One region of the Bacillus sp. GW823-FHT06A11 genome, then DNA from elsewhere that is predicted to be linked to it. Evidence: a T-box and tRNA genes for the amino acid it is inferred to sense, from the RefSeq annotation. Region 1 holds a T-box; the other holds one or more tRNA genes.

Evidence for each region. The T-box of region 1 lies ahead of argS (arginine--tRNA ligase). A T-box ahead of a tRNA ligase gene usually reads a tRNA of that ligase, here a tRNA-Arg.
Region 2: it has a tRNA-Arg gene. The T-box ahead of argS (arginine--tRNA ligase) is inferred to sense a tRNA for this amino acid. The anticodon was not compared.

Annotation. Positions count from the first base shown of each region.
Region 1 covers NZ_JBXAHS010000001.1:399,178-407,383, forward strand. The annotation lists gene AC1Q8L_RS01795 (bacteriocin-processing peptidase family protein) at 1-4,077, opposite strand, end outside; gene AC1Q8L_RS01800 (class I SAM-dependent methyltransferase) at 4,456-5,334, opposite strand; gene argS (arginine--tRNA ligase) at 5,511-7,199, opposite strand; T-box leader at 7,245-7,459, opposite strand; gene AC1Q8L_RS01810 (class I SAM-dependent methyltransferase) at 7,500-8,206, opposite strand, start outside.
Region 2 covers NZ_JBXAHS010000004.1:365,132-375,310, reverse strand. The annotation lists gene AC1Q8L_RS21115 (sensor histidine kinase) at 1-2,232, shown strand, start outside; gene AC1Q8L_RS21110 (response regulator) at 2,236-2,877, shown strand; tRNA gene AC1Q8L_RS21105 (tRNA-Arg) at 2,973-3,048, opposite strand; gene AC1Q8L_RS21100 (DUF1657 domain-containing protein) at 3,253-3,459, shown strand; gene AC1Q8L_RS21095 (YhcN/YlaJ family sporulation lipoprotein) at 3,553-4,038, shown strand; gene spoVAC (stage V sporulation protein AC) at 4,068-4,544, shown strand; gene spoVAD (stage V sporulation protein AD) at 4,545-5,561, shown strand; gene spoVAE (stage V sporulation protein AE) at 5,558-5,908, shown strand; gene AC1Q8L_RS21075 (DUF1657 domain-containing protein) at 5,920-6,126, shown strand; gene AC1Q8L_RS21070 (DUF421 domain-containing protein) at 6,147-7,016, shown strand; gene clpP (ATP-dependent Clp endopeptidase proteolytic subunit ClpP) at 7,257-7,838, shown strand; gene AC1Q8L_RS21060 (HPr family phosphocarrier protein) at 8,240-8,488, opposite strand; gene whiA (DNA-binding protein WhiA) at 8,512-9,462, opposite strand; gene AC1Q8L_RS21050 (gluconeogenesis factor YvcK family protein) at 9,551-10,179, opposite strand, start outside.

The DNA.
Region 1 (8,206 bases):
CTGTGCTAAATAACAAGCACGATCATATCTTGCTAACAAATCATTTGCATCCATTGTTAATACTTCATTTGCTATTTTTTCTGCCTTTAGTGTTTGGCCGGCACCATGATATGAAGACGCTAAAGAAAGGAGAATTGCTGTTTCATTTGGATGATGTATAGAAGCATTTTCTAATACATGAATTGCCTCTTCAAACCTTTCTTGACTTTGATACATTTCTCCTAAAGCAAGAAATGCTCTACTTACGAACGGTGTTTGCTCCGTTAATTGTAAGGTCATCTTTTCTGCTTTTCTTTCTTCCCCTGCTTTAAAGAATACTTGTGCTTGCAGAAGAAGTGTATCATAATCATCTGGTAGTTCTCGAACCATTTGCTTCGTTAATTCCAAAGCATCTCTTAACATATCTTCTTCCTCGCACTCAACGAAAAGATTTACAAGTTGCTTCGCTACTTCATAATCCCATCTATTTTCTAGTGACGTGTGCAGAATCTCTATTGCTTCTTTATTCATCTCTACATTCTCATAAAATAGCGCAAATCGCTGTGCTGCCATACTATTTTTCGGATTTAACTTTAAAGAGATTTCATATAAATCAATTATCATAGTAACCATTGAAATTTCTTTCGCACGATTTTTCATACGATAAAAAGCTCTCGTAATGATAGATCGTTTCGGCTGTTCATGCAGCTGGCGTTCAATCCATATTTCCGTAACCGCAGCTGCAGCATACATGAATGCTGTACTTCTTTCTGCTTTTTTCACCTTTAACGTATGAAGAAAATCTCGTATGTTAGACAATTTTTTATGTTGCTCTACTGCTTTTACATAAACATCAAATATACGTTCATTATCAAAATCTTTTTGTATTACTTTCATTGCAACTTCAATTGCTTTTACATTTCTTTTTTTCACTAATACTTTTGCATAATGATATAGAACTTCTATATGCTCACCATCTAATTGTAGCGCGTATTCAATCTGTGCTTGTTCTTTATCTATTTCATTCATCGCTCCGTACACATATGCAATCGCATCTAAACGCCATATTTCAGGTACTTCTTCCTCTAATTGTTCTAGTTCAGTCAGCAATTCTTCCTGAAGATTCATATCTACTGAAAGCTGTGCCAAATATTCCATATTAATATGCAACGGCTCTTCCTTCATCGCCTGAACCATATGACTTTGTTCTTTAGAACGGTTTTCTTCTTTTTCGTATATTTCCGCAAGCTGTAAATGTACACCTACGAAATTCCCATCAAGCTCTAAACATGTTTCATACGCTTGTTTTGCTTCCGTCAATTGCCCTAATGCCATAAGTGTTTCACCAATTCGGTAATACGGTAATGCCGTTTCCTTTTGTTCTATCGCCTTATTATATCTTTTCATCGCTTGGCCGTACTGTCCAATAGATTCATATAAAATACCTGCATAACAACCGTACTCACTTACTTCATTACTTTCTTTGTGTAACGTTCTTAAAAACGCTATACCTCGTTGTACAAATTCCGTTCCTTTAATTCGATTCACATATTCATCTAACGCACTTGCTACATTATAATCGCTTTTCTTTATACCATTTTCTAACTTAGATAGCGCTACTTTAAACCCTTCTTCATTTCCACCAAGTTCAAGTTCAGCATCCCATAAAACCATTCCTGCATTCATGAGGAAATCTTGGCTCTTTTCAATTTGCTTCTCAAGACCAAGAATGTATTCTTTTGCTTCCTTGTATTGTTCTCTTGCCATATACACTTGTGTAAGTCCGAAGTGAGAATAAACATCCTCATCGTTTTCTTCTAAAGCACGCTTATACAATACTTCTGCTTCTTCCAAGCTATCATTTTGAAAATGATAGTCACCTAATTTTACGTAAAGAGGTGCTTTATCATCACAATTCTCAATACCGTTTAATAAAATTTCTTTCGTACTTTCCTCATCCTTCAAATCAGATTCGTATATTTCCGAAAGTTTCGTATAAATGTAAGGTGCATTACTATCCAAATGAATCGCTACTTTAAGCCCTTTTATTGCTAAATATAATTTTCCTAGTTGATGTGCACATCTCGCTCGTTCATACCATACATGTGCTTCATATTTATACTCTTTTAACAAGTCATTAAAGATTTCATATGCTTCTTCATATCTTTCTAAATCTATTAATATTAAACCGTGATTCGTTAAAGTGAACCTTTCAGGACTGCGCTCTAACGCAACTTGAGAGTATTGCAATGCTTTTTCAGATTGATCAATATACATATAGGATAAAGCGAGAAAACTCCAAGCAATAGGCTGATCTGCGTCTAATTGTAACGATGAACGAAAGCTTGAAATTGCTTCTATATAACTTTCCTGCTCAAAAGCATATCTTCCATTTATCAAATGATATAATGCACGATTATTTTTCTTCTCAACGCTTGTCAGCATTTGCTCCGCTTTCTCTACTTCCTGAAGACGAATAAAACACTGTGCACCATGCAATTTAACAAAGTCCGAGTTCGGAAACTTTTCCATTAACTTATCGATACAATATAAAATAAATTCTTTATCTACTTCAACATCTAAGTGCTTTATCGTATATAGCCACGTATTTGGATTATCGCTCGTTTCTTTTAAAAATTGTACTAAGTTACTAATTCCCTCTTTGTCATGTTCATCTAAATGATCCGTAAGAGAAAAAATAGATTTAAAATAACGATTTTCTTCCTCACTTAGAAACGCTAGTTGCGCCTTCTTTTCTTTCGGAACAAACGTGATTGCTAAACAGCCTGTATAACGATATTTTTCTTGTAATTTACTATATTCTACAAGAACTGGTTCTATAAAGTTTGAATCTTGAACATAGAAAGCTTGCAATGTATCATCATATCCAGATAGAACTTGTACGTGTGAAGCATGCTCAATATCTATACTTAATAAAACAGGAATTCCTTCATCAATCAGTCTCTTATAATTCTCTTCATTCCCTTTAAAATAACGATATTCATAACCTAATTCTTCTAAATAAGAAACAGTATCTGAAAACTTCGATCCTGTCATATCAAAAATAAACTCTGCTATTTCATCTTGTGTACGTGTCTCTCCCCATATACGCAACATCATCTCTAAACTTGTCGGAACACAATAATTATCCTTTTGTACAATAGGAACTATCGGCAAGTGAACCTTTTTTCCATCCGGATTTTTTTCTAAATTATGATATAAAGATTCTTTTAAACTCTTTTCTTCTTTTAATAGCTTTTGTAAATCTGCAAATTTATTCATTTTGTACAGCGCTTCTGCACGTAAATGTACAAAGTAAGTGTTATAAGCATGATATGGCAGCTGAGTATTTATGTTATCTATTACCGCTAACATCTCTTCATATTGCTCTAAATCTAATAAATACTTTACCTTCTCAAAATGAAAATATGGTACTTGTGGGAACTTTACAATCGCATCATTAATTAACTGTATCGCACGTTTTTGTTCTCCTTTATTTGCATACAATTGTGATAATAAATAGGTAGATAACTCTTCACAATCTTCATGCTGCATGCCAGCAATAAATTGTTCTTCCGCTTTCTCCCATTCGCCTGTATGCATATAAACGTAGCCCCATTTATCAAACACTACGCGCGTACTGTACTCCTCTGCTTTTTGCATATACATTAGCGCTTCTTCATTTCTTTTCATTTCTAAAAGACATCGTACTAATGTAAAATATGTTTTCGCTAAAAAATCTGCATCTATTTCTTCTTTACTTAACTCTTCTAAAGAAGATTTTAACAACTGCTCTGCTTCAAGAATTTTCCGCTCATCAATTAACTCATCACAATATAAAGAGAGCGTTCTCATATTTGGGAATTTTTTATAAGCGTAACGAATGAGGAATGAACTGTATTGGTGCATAAGCCCTTCATCAGTAAGGCGAATTAATATATCGAACTCCTTATGCGAAGTAATATTGGCAAGCCAATTCTTCACATAGGATAAAGTATTCGTTTCTTTTATATATGCAATTTCATTATTTATTTCTTGTAATCCATCTACAAATCTCTTGTCTTTTAAACAAGTTTCTAACTGCTTAAAATCTAGCATGCATTCACCTCGAATTTATATTTATACTGCTACTTGCTTAGATTTTACACACCATATAGTATGTATTCAACTAAAATCTCTTATAATGGATGGTATTAATTAATATTATTCAAATTTATAACAAAATATAGTAAAAATGATTGTTTTTCTCTGTATTTTGTTTGATTATATGGAATAACGTAACATGCGGTTTTTTATCTTGTAGAAGCTGAAATCAGTACATAAAATTATATCGGCGATAATTCAAATATATCAGCGATTCTTTCATTTTATCGGCGATTTTCAAATTATATAGACCGATTCTTAACATTTATCAGCGATTATATGTCGAATATCGACTTATCGACATTAAATGACAATCCTTATATATCATACCTTTTAACATACTATGTCACCAAATGTAATTTTCATATTCGGAGCGTACACTAAAGAAGAATGCACATGAAATATTTTAAAAAATCGTAGTTCAGCTTCATATTGAGCTAGCGCATTATCATATGTTAATCCTCTGCCTATTAAACGTTCTATAAATTGCTGCTTATCACCTGGATTGCCTGCAATCCCCTCTTCTTTTAATGATTGATACAAATCGTTTTTATCATTGTGATGCATATTTGAATCTAAAAAGTTCACTTTATCGCTTACTCTACATTCAATATTTTTCACACCTAATTCACTTAAATATATCGGTATTTTCATGCCTATATTGCCATCTTTACCATTTCTTTGTGTATCACTTTCAAATAAATTCTGCAAAATGCCTAGCTGGATAATTTCCGATTGGTTCTCTCCATCCAAAGTGTATGAAGACATATTTGATATCCAATGTGGTTCAACACAGATTATTTTCCCGCCACTTTTAACTGAATGTATCATTTTTTGTAGCATTGTTTCTGGAGTAGTCATATGTAATAAGAAAGCATGACAGATTGCTATATCGTATGTATCGTTCAATTCAATTTCTATAGCATCTCCCTCCAGAAATTCTGACTCGTACGGAAGTGAACGAAACAACTCTCTCGCTTCAGCTAATAATGTTTCTCCACTATCAATGCCTGTATACTTTGATCCTTCTGGAAGTAAAGGCATTAATAATAAGCCTAAATAACCATATCCACAACCATAATCAACAACATGGACTGGCTCAGAAATCTTCCAAACTGAATTCACTAGAAAACTTACATAATCGATATTGTAATATAAATCTCTCGTATTTTTTAAATACGCTAGTTTACTGTTCCAATCGTATGTTTCCAACCTCTAACGCCTCCTTTTATATACACCCCTTACAATTCTCCATTTAACAAAAACATTCCTACATTTTTAATAATCCCCCCAGAAATTGGTTTTAATAAGGGGAGATTACTGCTTACATGACTCCTATACCAAATAAAAAGGCATACATATCTGTAATGATACATACACCTTTTATGCTACATCTCCTCAGGAGCCTCCACCCCAAGTAAACGTAATCCTTCTTTTAATACAACCGTCACAGCATAAACCAATGCGAGTCTGCTGTCTTTTTCTTTGCTCTCTTCTAATATACGAACATTACCGTAATATTTATTGAACGATTGTGCTACATCTAATACATATTTCGAAATAATCGATGGCTCATTTTTATTGAAAGCTGCTTCAATTATTTGCGGGAATTTATTTAGTAATTTTACGACACTCCAGCTATGATTGTCTTTTAAAGCAAATGTACATGTTTCAAATTCTACACTTTCTTTTCTTAAAATAGAACAAGCACGTGCATGTGTGTACTGTACGTACGGGCCTGTTTCTCCTTCAAATTTCAGCATGTTTTCTAATGAGAATTCAATATTGTGCAAACGCTCATTTTTTAAATCGTGGAAGATGATTGCACCAACACCGACTTGCTTTGCTACTACTTCTTTTTGTTTTAAGTTTGGATTTTTCTCTTCAATATTTTGTTTTGCAAGTTCGATTGCTTCTTCGAGTACTTCTTCAAGTAAAATAACTCTTCCTTTACGTGTCGACATTTTCTTACCATCTTTTAAAATGAAGCCAAACGGTACGTGTTCCATACCATCAACCCAAGTATAGCCAAGTTTTTTTAATACGGTGAAAAATTGATTGAAATGTAAGCTTTGTTCTGGACCAACAACATATAGCGCTTTATCAAACCCATAAGTGTTTTGACGATATAAAGCTGCCGTTAAGTCACGCGTTGCATAAATCGTCGCACCATCTGATTTTCTAATTAAGCAAGGCGGCATTCCTTCTTCTTCTAAATTAACGACTAATGCACCTTCTGATTCTTCAAGCAACTCATGTTCTTCTAAAATCCCAATAAAATCTTCCATTAAATTATTATAAAATGCTTCTCCCTGAAAATTAGTAAATTCTACGCCGAGAAGTTCATAAATGCGCGAAAATTCTTTAAGGGACTCATGACGGAACCAATTCCAAAGCTCTACCGCTTCTTCATCACCTTCTTCTAATTTCTTAAACCAAGCACGTCCTTCTTCTTCTAGTTCTTCGTCGTCTTTTACCTCTTCATGGAATTGGACATATAACTTAAATAGCTCACGTATTGGATCTTCTTTAACTACTGCTTCATTTCCCCATTTTTTATAAGCCGTAATTAATTTTCCAAACTGTGTTCCCCAATCTCCTATATAATTAATCCCTACAACTTCATAGCCACATTTTTCAGCGATATGTTTCAGCGAATTTCCTATCATTGTAGAACGTAAATGCCCCATCGAAAAAGGTTTCGCGATATTAGGAGAGGAATAATCAATTACTACTGTTTTTTCACAGCCAAAGTGGTTTTGACCGAACTCTTCTTTCTCCGCTAAAACTGTTTTTAATACTGCATCACTTACAGTTTCACGATTGAAAAATACATTTACATAAGGACCAACGGCTTCTACTTTCGTAAAAAACGGATCATTTAATTTCTTAGCAACTTCCTTTGCGATAAGAGCTGGTGCTTTTTTATATTGCTTCGCTAATGAAAAGCATGGGAACGCTGCATCTCCAAATTCATCTTGTTTCGGTGTTTCAATTAAATCTAAAATTTGTTTTTGCGTTAATTCATTCGTGAAAATATTAGATAAACTTTCCGCAAACTGCATTTTATAATCCATGATACAACCTCCTTATTTTTTAAAACACAAAAAACTCGTCTCTAAAAAAGAGACGAGTTTTAACCCGTGGTACCACCCTTGTTGTTCGTTACGAACCACTTTCCCGTTTATAACGAGGACAGGGGGCCTCGGCTTTCTCTACTATTCGTTCAAGAAGCATCTCCGAAGTGCGCTTCATCTTTTTCTTCCGTACTAGGCTCACACCATCCCTAGCTCGCTTTCCTTCTAAAAAAGACTACTCTCTTCATCACAGACAGTATATTTAATTAATTATTGCTTATTATACATCTTTTCAAACAATTAGCAAGGGTCAATTACACCAAAGTGAAACTTAGCACTTTTTCTTTTGTATACATGAAAATTGTGTTTTTCAAATCTAGAACTACGAAAATGATCTTTTAAAACGACACGTTTTCTCGCCACTCGTTTTGCCTCCGCAATTGTTTCGTCAGTAATATCATGATACAAAGCGAATTGTTTTAATCCTTTAATTCCGTCAGATTCTATGACAGTTTCTTCAAACATCGGATCAAGGTAAACGACATCATAACTATTGTCTTCACATTGCGCTAAAAATGAAAAATGCTCCGTTTGCTTTACTTGGATTCTTTGCATTGCTTCATCAATTTCAGAAACGGATGAAGACCATGTTTTCAAACCATTTTCCATAATATAAGCCATATACTCATTGCCTTCAAGTCCTGTTACTTTTCCGCTTTCACCAACCACATAACTAGCTACAATACTATCTGATGCCATCCCGAGCGTACAATCTAACACTGTCATTCCTCTCTCTAATTGCGTGGCTTGTACAAACGGATCGTGTTCTCCACGCATTAACCTTTTCACACGAAACATCGCTGAGTTCGGATGAAAGAAAAACGGTTCTTCCGTACCTTTTGGATAAATAGCTAATCGGTTCTTCCCTACGACAAGCACATCTTGTTCATACTGCTCATGCAGCTTATGTACTGGTATGTCATTACGTTTAACGAAAGAAGCATTTA
Region 2 (10,179 bases), on a different contig from region 1:
CAACCATATAGTGGCGTTCTTATTTCTAAAACAGACTCAACTACATACACAATAGCAAAAATTAAATCCTCCGGTTGGGCTTTTCATACGGACTTAAAAGAAGGAGATATAATCTATTCGATAAATAAAGAAAAGCCTCATTTAGGAATACTTCCTGGATACCAAAACCAATCACTAAATGCATCTGAAATACAAATTAAAAAAGACGATATCACCCAAACTTATAAAGGAACACAACATTTTATTGATTCTCGTGACAAAATTATTTCTGTATACTTTCCCTTCCTACTCGCTTTTATTTGTTTAGGGTTATCTATTTTTCTTTATACAAAGAAGCCTTTGAACCGGGAAACATTCTTTTTGATCACGTTTCTATTCATGACTTCCTCAAGTCTTCTAATCGCAGTTGAATCTGGTAAAGGTGATTTTATCGCTCTCATTATTTTAAGTATTGTATTTCAAGGTACACCTATGTCTCTCATTTTATTGTTGAATGAATTATTCAAGAAAAAGCAACTATACGTTATTTCTATGAGATTTCTAAAAATCGATATTACAATCGGCATTATTTTACTATTACTCTCTATTTTAACGATGTTCATTCCATGTCCAATAGTTAATACCGATGGATTAGAACTAATTTACCTTTCAATAAATATTATCTTTTGTATATATTTTTTAATCCGTGCCTATATCAAATATCACAGTACAGTACATAAACCATTTTTAAAATTAATGCTCACGATTCATTCCATTGCCTTCTTTCCGTTCGTTACACTCTATGCTCTTCCAGATGCAATATTCAAAACACCTATTCTCTCAGCAGATATTGGCGCTATGTTCCTAATCGCTCTTCCAATCGGGTATTTTTATTTAGTAGCGACGAAGCAGATTTTTGATATAGAGTTTGTATTTGATCGTTTACGGTATTACGCATTTCTGTCACTAATTCCAACTCTATTAATTGCAATCATTACGAGCTGGAGCATTTATTACAAAGACAATTTTCTCTCTCGACTACTGCAAAGTTTTATTATTATTTTTCCGTTAAACATTCTATTTCTCATATTAAAAGAAAGATTAGATTTTACATTCCGTAATCACCTCTTTCGGACTAAAACAAACTTATACGTAAACATTGAACAGTTTACCGCACAGCTATCATCTATTATGAAAACAGAAGAGTTAGAGAAAAAATTCACTAATGAAATCGTTTCGATGTTGAAACCTTCTTTTATTCAATTTGTTCAATATGATATGAAAGACAACACATATACACTCTGTAACGGATATCGACAAACGAAAGATTTCACACTTTCTAAAAAGAAAAAATGGAGTATGGCAGCATTACTAATTAATGATTTATTAGAGGATGATGGATGCATTGGCATTTACTTATACTCTACTAAACATATAAAACACTACATCTGGATTGGAAGAAAATTGAATAATATTAAATATAATACGCATGAAAAATCATGGTTCATCACTGTCACGACATACGTCCGTCTTATTTACGAAAACTTGTATACTATTAATGAAATTATTCATTCTCTAGAGCAGGAGAGTTTAGAATCCAAAACAAATTCTGCAAGCTTATCACGCCTACTCTTTCAAATTTCTGAACAAGAAAGGCGCCGACTCGCTTCAGATTTACACGACTCTGCATTACAAGATCAAATCGTATGGTACCGCAAACTAGACTCTTTACTAAAAAACAAATCCGTTCCACTAGAATTAAAAAATGAACTAAAAAAAATCCACTTCGGTATGCACGATGTAATACAACAAATTCGCGACACATGCAATGAATTGCGTCCATCACTTTTATCAGATGCTGGTTTAATTGGTGCATTAAGAGAATTGCTAGCCCAAACACAATTACGTGTGCAGTTTCATATTCAATTTGATCATGAATCAATTCAAGAACATCATTACGATTTTGACAAAATTTTATCTTTATATCGTATCATTCAAGAACTACTAACAAACGCAGATAAACATTCCGAGGCAACCATCGTATCGATTTTTTTATGGGAAGAGAATAACTGCATTTTCCTAGACTACCGAGACAACGGCAAAGGTTTTGATATAGACACTCCCTACTCTCCTAAGCAGCATATGGGGATTTCCGGTATAAAAGGAAGGCTTCAATCAATTGGCGGAGAAATACATATAGTATCCGAAACTAAAAAAGGACTTCAAGTAAACATTACAGTTCCGAGGTGGTAAATAATGATTCGAGTATTAATCGTAGATGATCATCAAATTGTAGGCGAAGGAACAAAGAGCATGATTGAATTAGAAGAAGATATGCAAGCAGAATATATTTTAAATGAACAGGAAGCACTTATAAAAAGTGACGCTACACCTTTTGACGTATATCTCTTGGATATGAATATGCCCAATTGTAGTGGTATTGAACTCGCCCAGAAAATATTACATATTCAAACAGATGCAAAAATCATTTTATACACAGGTTTTGAATACGTATCCCAATTTAATTTATTAATAAACTCTGGTATCAGCGGAATTATTAGTAAATCAGCTTCTCAGCAAGAGCTATTAATGGCAATTCGTGCAGCTGTAAATGGATATACTTTACTTCCTATTTCTTTATTACGTCAACTACGTACAGACGATATAACGACTCAACAACTTGAAAATAAAACCGCTCTTCTTACACAAAAAGAATTAGAAATCTTAGAATCCGTCTCTAAAGGAAGTAGCAATAAACAAATTGCTGATGAACTGTACATGAGTTCAAGAGCTGTAGAATACAACCTAACAAAAATCTTCAAAAAATTAAAAGTAGGATCACGCTCCGAAGCTTTAACAGAAGCAATGAGACAAGGCATTTTGAAAGTACACATATAAAATGAAACTTCCATCAGTTTGTTTTGTTTAACCCTTAAATAATGAGATAAATAAAAAAAGTCCTAACCTACAAAACGTAAGTTAGGACTTTTTAACGCGCCCAGAGGGATTCGAACCCCCGGCAGACGTGGTACCGGAAACCACCGCTCTATCCGACTGAGCTATGGGCGCATGATTATAGAAAACACTTCATTTTCTTCTCATAATAATAGCAATAAAATCCATCTAAATCAATAAAAATATCCCCGTAATACCTTATGCATCTTAGCTAAAAGCATATAAAATCTATTTCACCCCTAAATTTTCCAATCATAAATTCACCCCAACTCACAAATTATAATCTTTGAATTGATATTCCAAAGGGGGCTTCATTCAATGACTGTAATTACAAAATTAAAGCAGACTGTTTCTGGATTAAAAAGTGCCCAAGCTAGCTTAGAGGGATTCGCTCTTGATACGGATAACCAACAAGCTAAGCAACTTTTCCAAACAGCTGCGCAGCAAACACAAACGATTATCGATTCTTTAAACCCACGTGTTGAAGAAGTCCAACAAGAAGAACCACAATACTCACAGCAATAACGAACCAATCTTGCTGTGAAATAGAAAAAGGATGATATGCAGTCATCCTTTTTCTATCACATTACATATTGCAATAGAAATGGAATGATAATTATGCGAAAACTCGGCCTCATAACCGCATTATTTGCACTTCTATTTAGCTCTTTTACCGGATGTGATAATAGTCCTTTAGATAAAAAAGTGAAAGAAGAAGCAAAACGAACGGAGAAAGAAAAAGGTCCAAAGTTAACAAAGACGAGTACGGAATCCTTTAATCAATCTATATCACAAGGAGCGAAGAAAAGAGCTCTCGCTATGGATGAAATTATAAAAAGCACAGCAGTGAATTCAAATTTAGATCTCTACATAGCAGTTACACCTGAGCATCACGAAAGGTTTGGATTAAAGCCGTTGCGCAGCAAACTTCAAAAGCAACTAAGTGATGAGCACCCTACTTTCGATGTTCGTGTCAGTACAGATAAAAAAATCTTTATGTTACTCGAAAAACTCGAAAGAAAAATTAAGGAAAAAGAAGTATCTAAAGATGAAATTAATAAACAATTAAAATTCATTGGTAAAAAAATGGAGTCTAACACTTAACGCTTTTTAAAAGAAAAGGAAGGATTGCAATGTCTAGTAAAGATAAAAACTTAACCCCTGTACAACAGGAGTATAAAAAATTCGAACAAGAACGCGAACCGAAACGACCTGTCTTAAAAAATTGTATAAAAGCCTTTTTCGTCGGTGGTTTTATTTGCTTCATCGGACAACTCATTTCTACTTTTTACATCACATATTTTGATTTCACTGAACGCTCAGCAGGCAATCCAACAGTCGCAACGCTCATTTTCATCTCCATGTTACTAACTGGATTTGGTATATACGATCGTTTTGGACAGTTTGCCGGTGCTGGTACAGCTGTACCTGTTACTGGATTTGGTAACTCTGTTATTGCCGCATGTATTGAGCATCGAACGGAAGGATTTGTCCTTGGCGTTGGCGGCAATATGTTTAAACTAGCTGGTTCTGTTATTTTATTTGGTGTATTTTCCGCTTTCGTCATCGCACTTATTAAAACTATTCTCGTTCAATGGGGAGGGCTATAAATGTTACAAGGACACCGAACGTGGGTATTTGAAAACAAACCAGTCATTATCTCAACAGGGGTTGTCGGTGGACCATTTGAAGCAAAGGGGAATATCCCAGAAGACTTCGATATCCTTCATGAAGATTTATGGCTCGGACAAGATTCCTATGAAAAAGCACATAAGATTTTATTCGAAGAAGCTTGTAGTCGCGCTACTGAAAAAGCAGAGCTTCGTAAAGATGATATTCAATTCGTACTCGCAGGAGATTTAATTAATCAAATTACTCCAACAAGCTTTGCTTGCCGCACACTTGGGACTCCTTATCTCGGATTATTCGGGGCTTGCTCTACTTCTATGGAAGGTTTAGCACTTGGGGCAAGTATCGTAAATGCAAAAGGTGCAAAATATTTATTAACTGGAGCTTCAAGCCATAATACAGCTGTAGAAAAACAGTTCCGCTACCCTACCGAATACGGTGGACAAAAGCCGCCTACTGCACAGTGGACAGTAACCGGAGCAGGAGCCGCTATTTTAAGCGATACTGGACACGGTCCAAGAGTAACCTCTGCAACAATCGGCCGAGTGGTTGATATGGGATTAACGGATCCATTTAATATGGGAGGCGCAATGGCTCCAGCTGCAGTTGATACAATTGAAGCCCATTTACGTGAACGTCAAATTGATGCCTCTTACTACGATTTAATCGTAACAGGCGATCTCGGACATGTAGGACGCGAAATTGCTTATGACTTACTACATAAACACGGAACGAAAGTAACGAGCGAACAATTTCAAGATTGCGGAATTATCATTTATAGAGAAGGACAACCTGTCATAGCTGGTGCTAGCGGACCTGGATGTTCCGCAACAGTCGTATACGGTCATTTATTAAACCGAATGAAAAGAGGAGAGTTCAAAAAAATACTTGTCGTTGCGACAGGCGCTTTACTATCTCCACTTACATTCCAACAAGAAGAAACGATTCCGTGTATCGCTCACGCCGTTTCGATTGAATTTGGAGGTGCAACGCAATGATTTTTTTCTGGGCTTTCGTCATTGGCGGACTTATATGTGTAATCGGCCAACTTATGTTTGATGTCGGCAAACTAACACCTGCTCATACAATGGCAACACTCGTTGTTGCTGGAGCTATATTAGATGGATTTAATTTGTATGAGCCATTAATTGATTTCGCTGGAGCCGGGGCAACTGTACCTATTACAAGCTTTGGTAATGCCCTCGTTCATGGCGCAATGGAAGAAGCTGCAAAACATGGCATCGTTGGCGTTATTACCGGCATGTTTAAAGTAACGAGCGCCGGTGTATCAGCGGCTATTATTTTCGGCTTCATTGGAGCATTGTTATTCAAACCGAAAGGATAAGAGGTGTTTATATGACTGTTATCGCTAGCGTAAAAACTTGCCTTGCTAGTGTAAGGGGCGCTCAAGCAAGTTTAAGCTCCCTTTCATTAAATTCACAAGACGAAGAATCAAAACGCGTATTTCATGAATGTATGTTAGAAATGGACAGCGTCATCGCTGATTTAAAGGATAGAATTTCAGTATTAGAACGTGAAGAACCTCAATATAAAGGGTTTTAAGTAGACTGGAGGAAACGACTATGTCTCACCTGCCGGAATGGACACTTGTCATTCTTCGCTCTGTATTCATATTAATTATTTTATTCGCTATTACGAAATGGTTAGGCAAAAGACAAATCTCTCAGCTTTCCTTTTTTGAATACATAGCCGGAATGACGATTGGTGACATCGCTGCCCAAGTATCTACAGGGCTCGATTCAAAATTTTTTCACGGCGTCTTTGCGATACTCATTTTCGCTGTGGTACCTTTTTTAACAGGAATCCTCTCTTTAAAGAACAAAACAGCTCGGGACTTCTTTGAAGGGAAATCTACCGTATTAATAAAAGACGGAAAGATACTCGAAGATAACTTAAAGAAAGAAAAATATACGAGTGACGAATTACTGGAACTTCTCCGCGGAAAAAGTGCGTTCAGCGTAGCTGAAGTCGAATTTGCTGTCTTAGAACCGAGCGGAGAATTAAATGTATTATTAAAGAAAGATTCCCAGCCACTTACAGCAAAAGACATCGGTTTAAAAGTACCAAACGAGAAAGAACCACAAACTGTTATTATGGATGGAAATGTACTAGATGAACCTCTTTCAGCAAGCGGACATAACCGCGCTTGGCTACATTCAGAATTAGAAAAACTCGGTGTTGTTATTGAAAATGTCTTCCTCGGTCAAGTGGATTCATACGGACAACTTACTATCGACATTTACAATGACAAACTCCAAATGCCTTCTCCTCAAAACAAACCTTTATTATTAGCATCTTTAAAAAAATGTCATGCTGATCTTGAACTATTTTCCCTAGAAACAAAGTCGAAATCAGCAAGCGAAATGTATAGTAAAAACGCGAAACAAATCGAAAAGATTTTAAATAAAGTAACCTATCTTTTAAAAGACTAATTATCGAAAGAACGCTTCAGTTAAAAGGCGTTCTTTTCTTTTTTCTCCAGTTTTTATAACGTTTAAATTTATGTAATTCGGTTATGATGTTGAAGATACATAAGCAGGGAATTTCGAAAACATAGCGAATATTTCATGGTACAACTACATATTTTTTTGATTTAAAGTGGTTTCGTTTGACCTTTATTGACCATAATTGTATTATAAGACTAAGAAAGCTTTATAAGGAGGAAATAACAGATGAATTTAATTCCTACAGTAATTGAACAAACAAATCGTGGAGAACGCGCTTACGATATTTACTCTCGACTATTAAAAGACCGCATCATTATGCTTGGTAGTGCAATTGATGACAACGTAGCTAACTCAATCGTTTCCCAGCTTTTATTCTTGGAATCTCAAGATCCAGAAAAAGATATTCACATCTACATCAACAGCCCTGGTGGTTCTATCACAGCAGGTATGGCAATCTATGATACAATGCAGTTTATTAAGCCACAAGTATCAACAATCTGTATCGGTATGGCAGCATCTATGGGTGCATTCTTACTTGCAGCAGGTGAAAAAGGAAAACGTTATGCACTTCCAAACAGTGAAGTAATGATTCACCAACCACTTGGTGGAGCACAAGGTCAAGCGACTGAAATCGAAATCGCTGCAAAACGTATCCTATTCTTACGTGAAAAACTAAACCAAATTCTTGCTGACCGCACTGGTCAACCACTTGAAGTACTACAACGCGACACAGACCGCGACAACTTCATGACAGCAGAAAAAGCTTTAGAATACGGTTTAATCGATAAAATCTTTACAAATCGTTAATACTTAAAAGCGAAAGCGGCTCGTTTAGAATCGCAGGGCGATGGAGCCCCTGATTCCGAGGCGCTTTTTGCCTCGAATGAAGGGGCGAAACAACCGGAGATTCTAGCCGCTAGAGCTAGATATAACTAAAAGCGGAAGCGCCCTATAATTGGGCGCTTCTTTTATATATTGTTCCCCGCTCACATACCCCATCCAGTATCCCTCTAAATATATCAACGATTTTTCAATTATATCGAACAAAACTCAAATTATATCAACGATTTTTTTAATATATCAACGGTTCGACACAACATATCGATTTACCGACAATCTCCGACAAGGACAAACCAGCTAAATACCCCTCCCCGCTAATCCGCACAAACAACAAAACAAAAAAACTATCGCATATACGCGATAGCTCTTTATTGTACATATGCAGCTAATGCTTCTAAAGCCTCTTCTGCATCTGAACCTTCTGTTGTAATTGTTATCATGCTTCCAGTTCCAATTGCTAAGCTCATAATCCCCATTATGCTCTTTGCATTTACTGTCTTTCCATCTTTCTCAATAAAGATATCTGCATGAAAGCGATTTGCCTCTTGTACAAACAACGCAGCCGGACGTGCTTGTAAACCGTTTTTTAATGAAACCTGAACTCGTTTTTGAACCACAGCTCCATTTCCCCTTTAACCTCTTATTTTTTTGCTACCGTTTCCCCCGCGCGTAATTTCTCTGCAATTTCATCGATTTTACGCAAACGATGATTAATACCCGATTTACTAATTTTCCCCCCGGATACCATCTCACCTAACTCTTTCAATGTTACATCTTGATAATCTCTTCGTAGTTGCGCAATCTCTTGTAGTTTATCTGGCAATATATCAAGACCAACCGTCTCATCAATATAGCGGATATTTTCAATCTGCCTTAGCGCTGCACCAATTGTTTTATTTAAATTAGCTGTTTCGCAGTTCACTAAACGATTTACGGAATTACGCATATCACGTACGATTCGAATATCTTCAAACCTTAAAAGTGCATTATGAGCACCAATAATATTTAAAAATTCCGTAATTTTCTCCGCTTCTTTCAAATACGTAATGTACCCTTTTCTTCTTTCCAACGTCTTACTATTTAAATCAAATCCGTTCATCAGTTCACATATAGCATCATTATGTTCCTTATATAACGAAAAGATCTCTAAATGATAAGATGATGTTTCTGGGTTATTTACTGAACCACCTGCTAAAAATGCACCGCGTAAATACGATCGTTTACAACACTTCTTCTCAATCAATTCTTGTGATATATTTCGAATAAATGAAAAGTCATCTCGAACGATATGAAGATCGGCTAATATTTCGCGAGACTTTTCAACAAGCCTTACGATATATACATTATTTTTCTTCAATCGCATTTTTTTACGAACAAGTAATTCTACCGTCACATCATATCCTTTTTTCAAAAGCGTATAAATCCTTCTTGCAATTGCCGCATTTTCTGTTTGAATATCGATAGATAGACGACGGTTTGAAAAAGAAAGCGATCCGTTCATTCGAAGTAACGCCGATAATTCTGCTTTCTCACAGCATTCTTTCACTTCAAGATTCGTCAGCTCTTTCTTTGTTTCTGATGCAAATGACACAGTCAACACCTCCTTATACGATTATTATGGAACAAAATTCTTGTCCTATATGAATGAGGAGCGCCACCTCAAACGAGGCAACGCACATTTATAACAATGAATATAAAATCGAAGCTAACTTTAACGTATCATGCCTTACAACACGATCATCATACTTCGCTAATCCCTCTTGAATAACATCAATATTATTTTCAGCAAAACGTTCTTCATCCACTACAACTGGTGTAGACATTTCTTCCTCATATAACTTACGTAATTCACAAGGAATCTCACGGTTATTTACAATTGCAGTATTAATAAATGGTTGCCCTAAATGATCGTGTAACGCCTGCACATGATCAAAAGCAGTATATCCCATCGTTTCACCCGCTTGTGTCATAACGTTACATACATATACCTTCTTCGCCTTTGCAGCAAGAACAGCGTCCCCAATTTTGTTAACAACTAAGTTGGGTAATATACTCGTATACAAACTTCCTGGGCCGAAAACAAGTAAATCAGCTCGTTTAATCTCAGCCAACGTTTCATGCAATGGCTCTACATCTTCTGGAGTTAAAAAGACACGATTAATCTTCTTTCCGTAATAAGGAATCTTTGATTCACCTGTTACAATTTCCCCATCTTCAAGTTCCGCATGAAGTACCGCACTTTGATTCGCTGCTGGTAATACACGTCCTCTGACATTTAATACTTTACTTGTTTCCGTAATTGCATGGA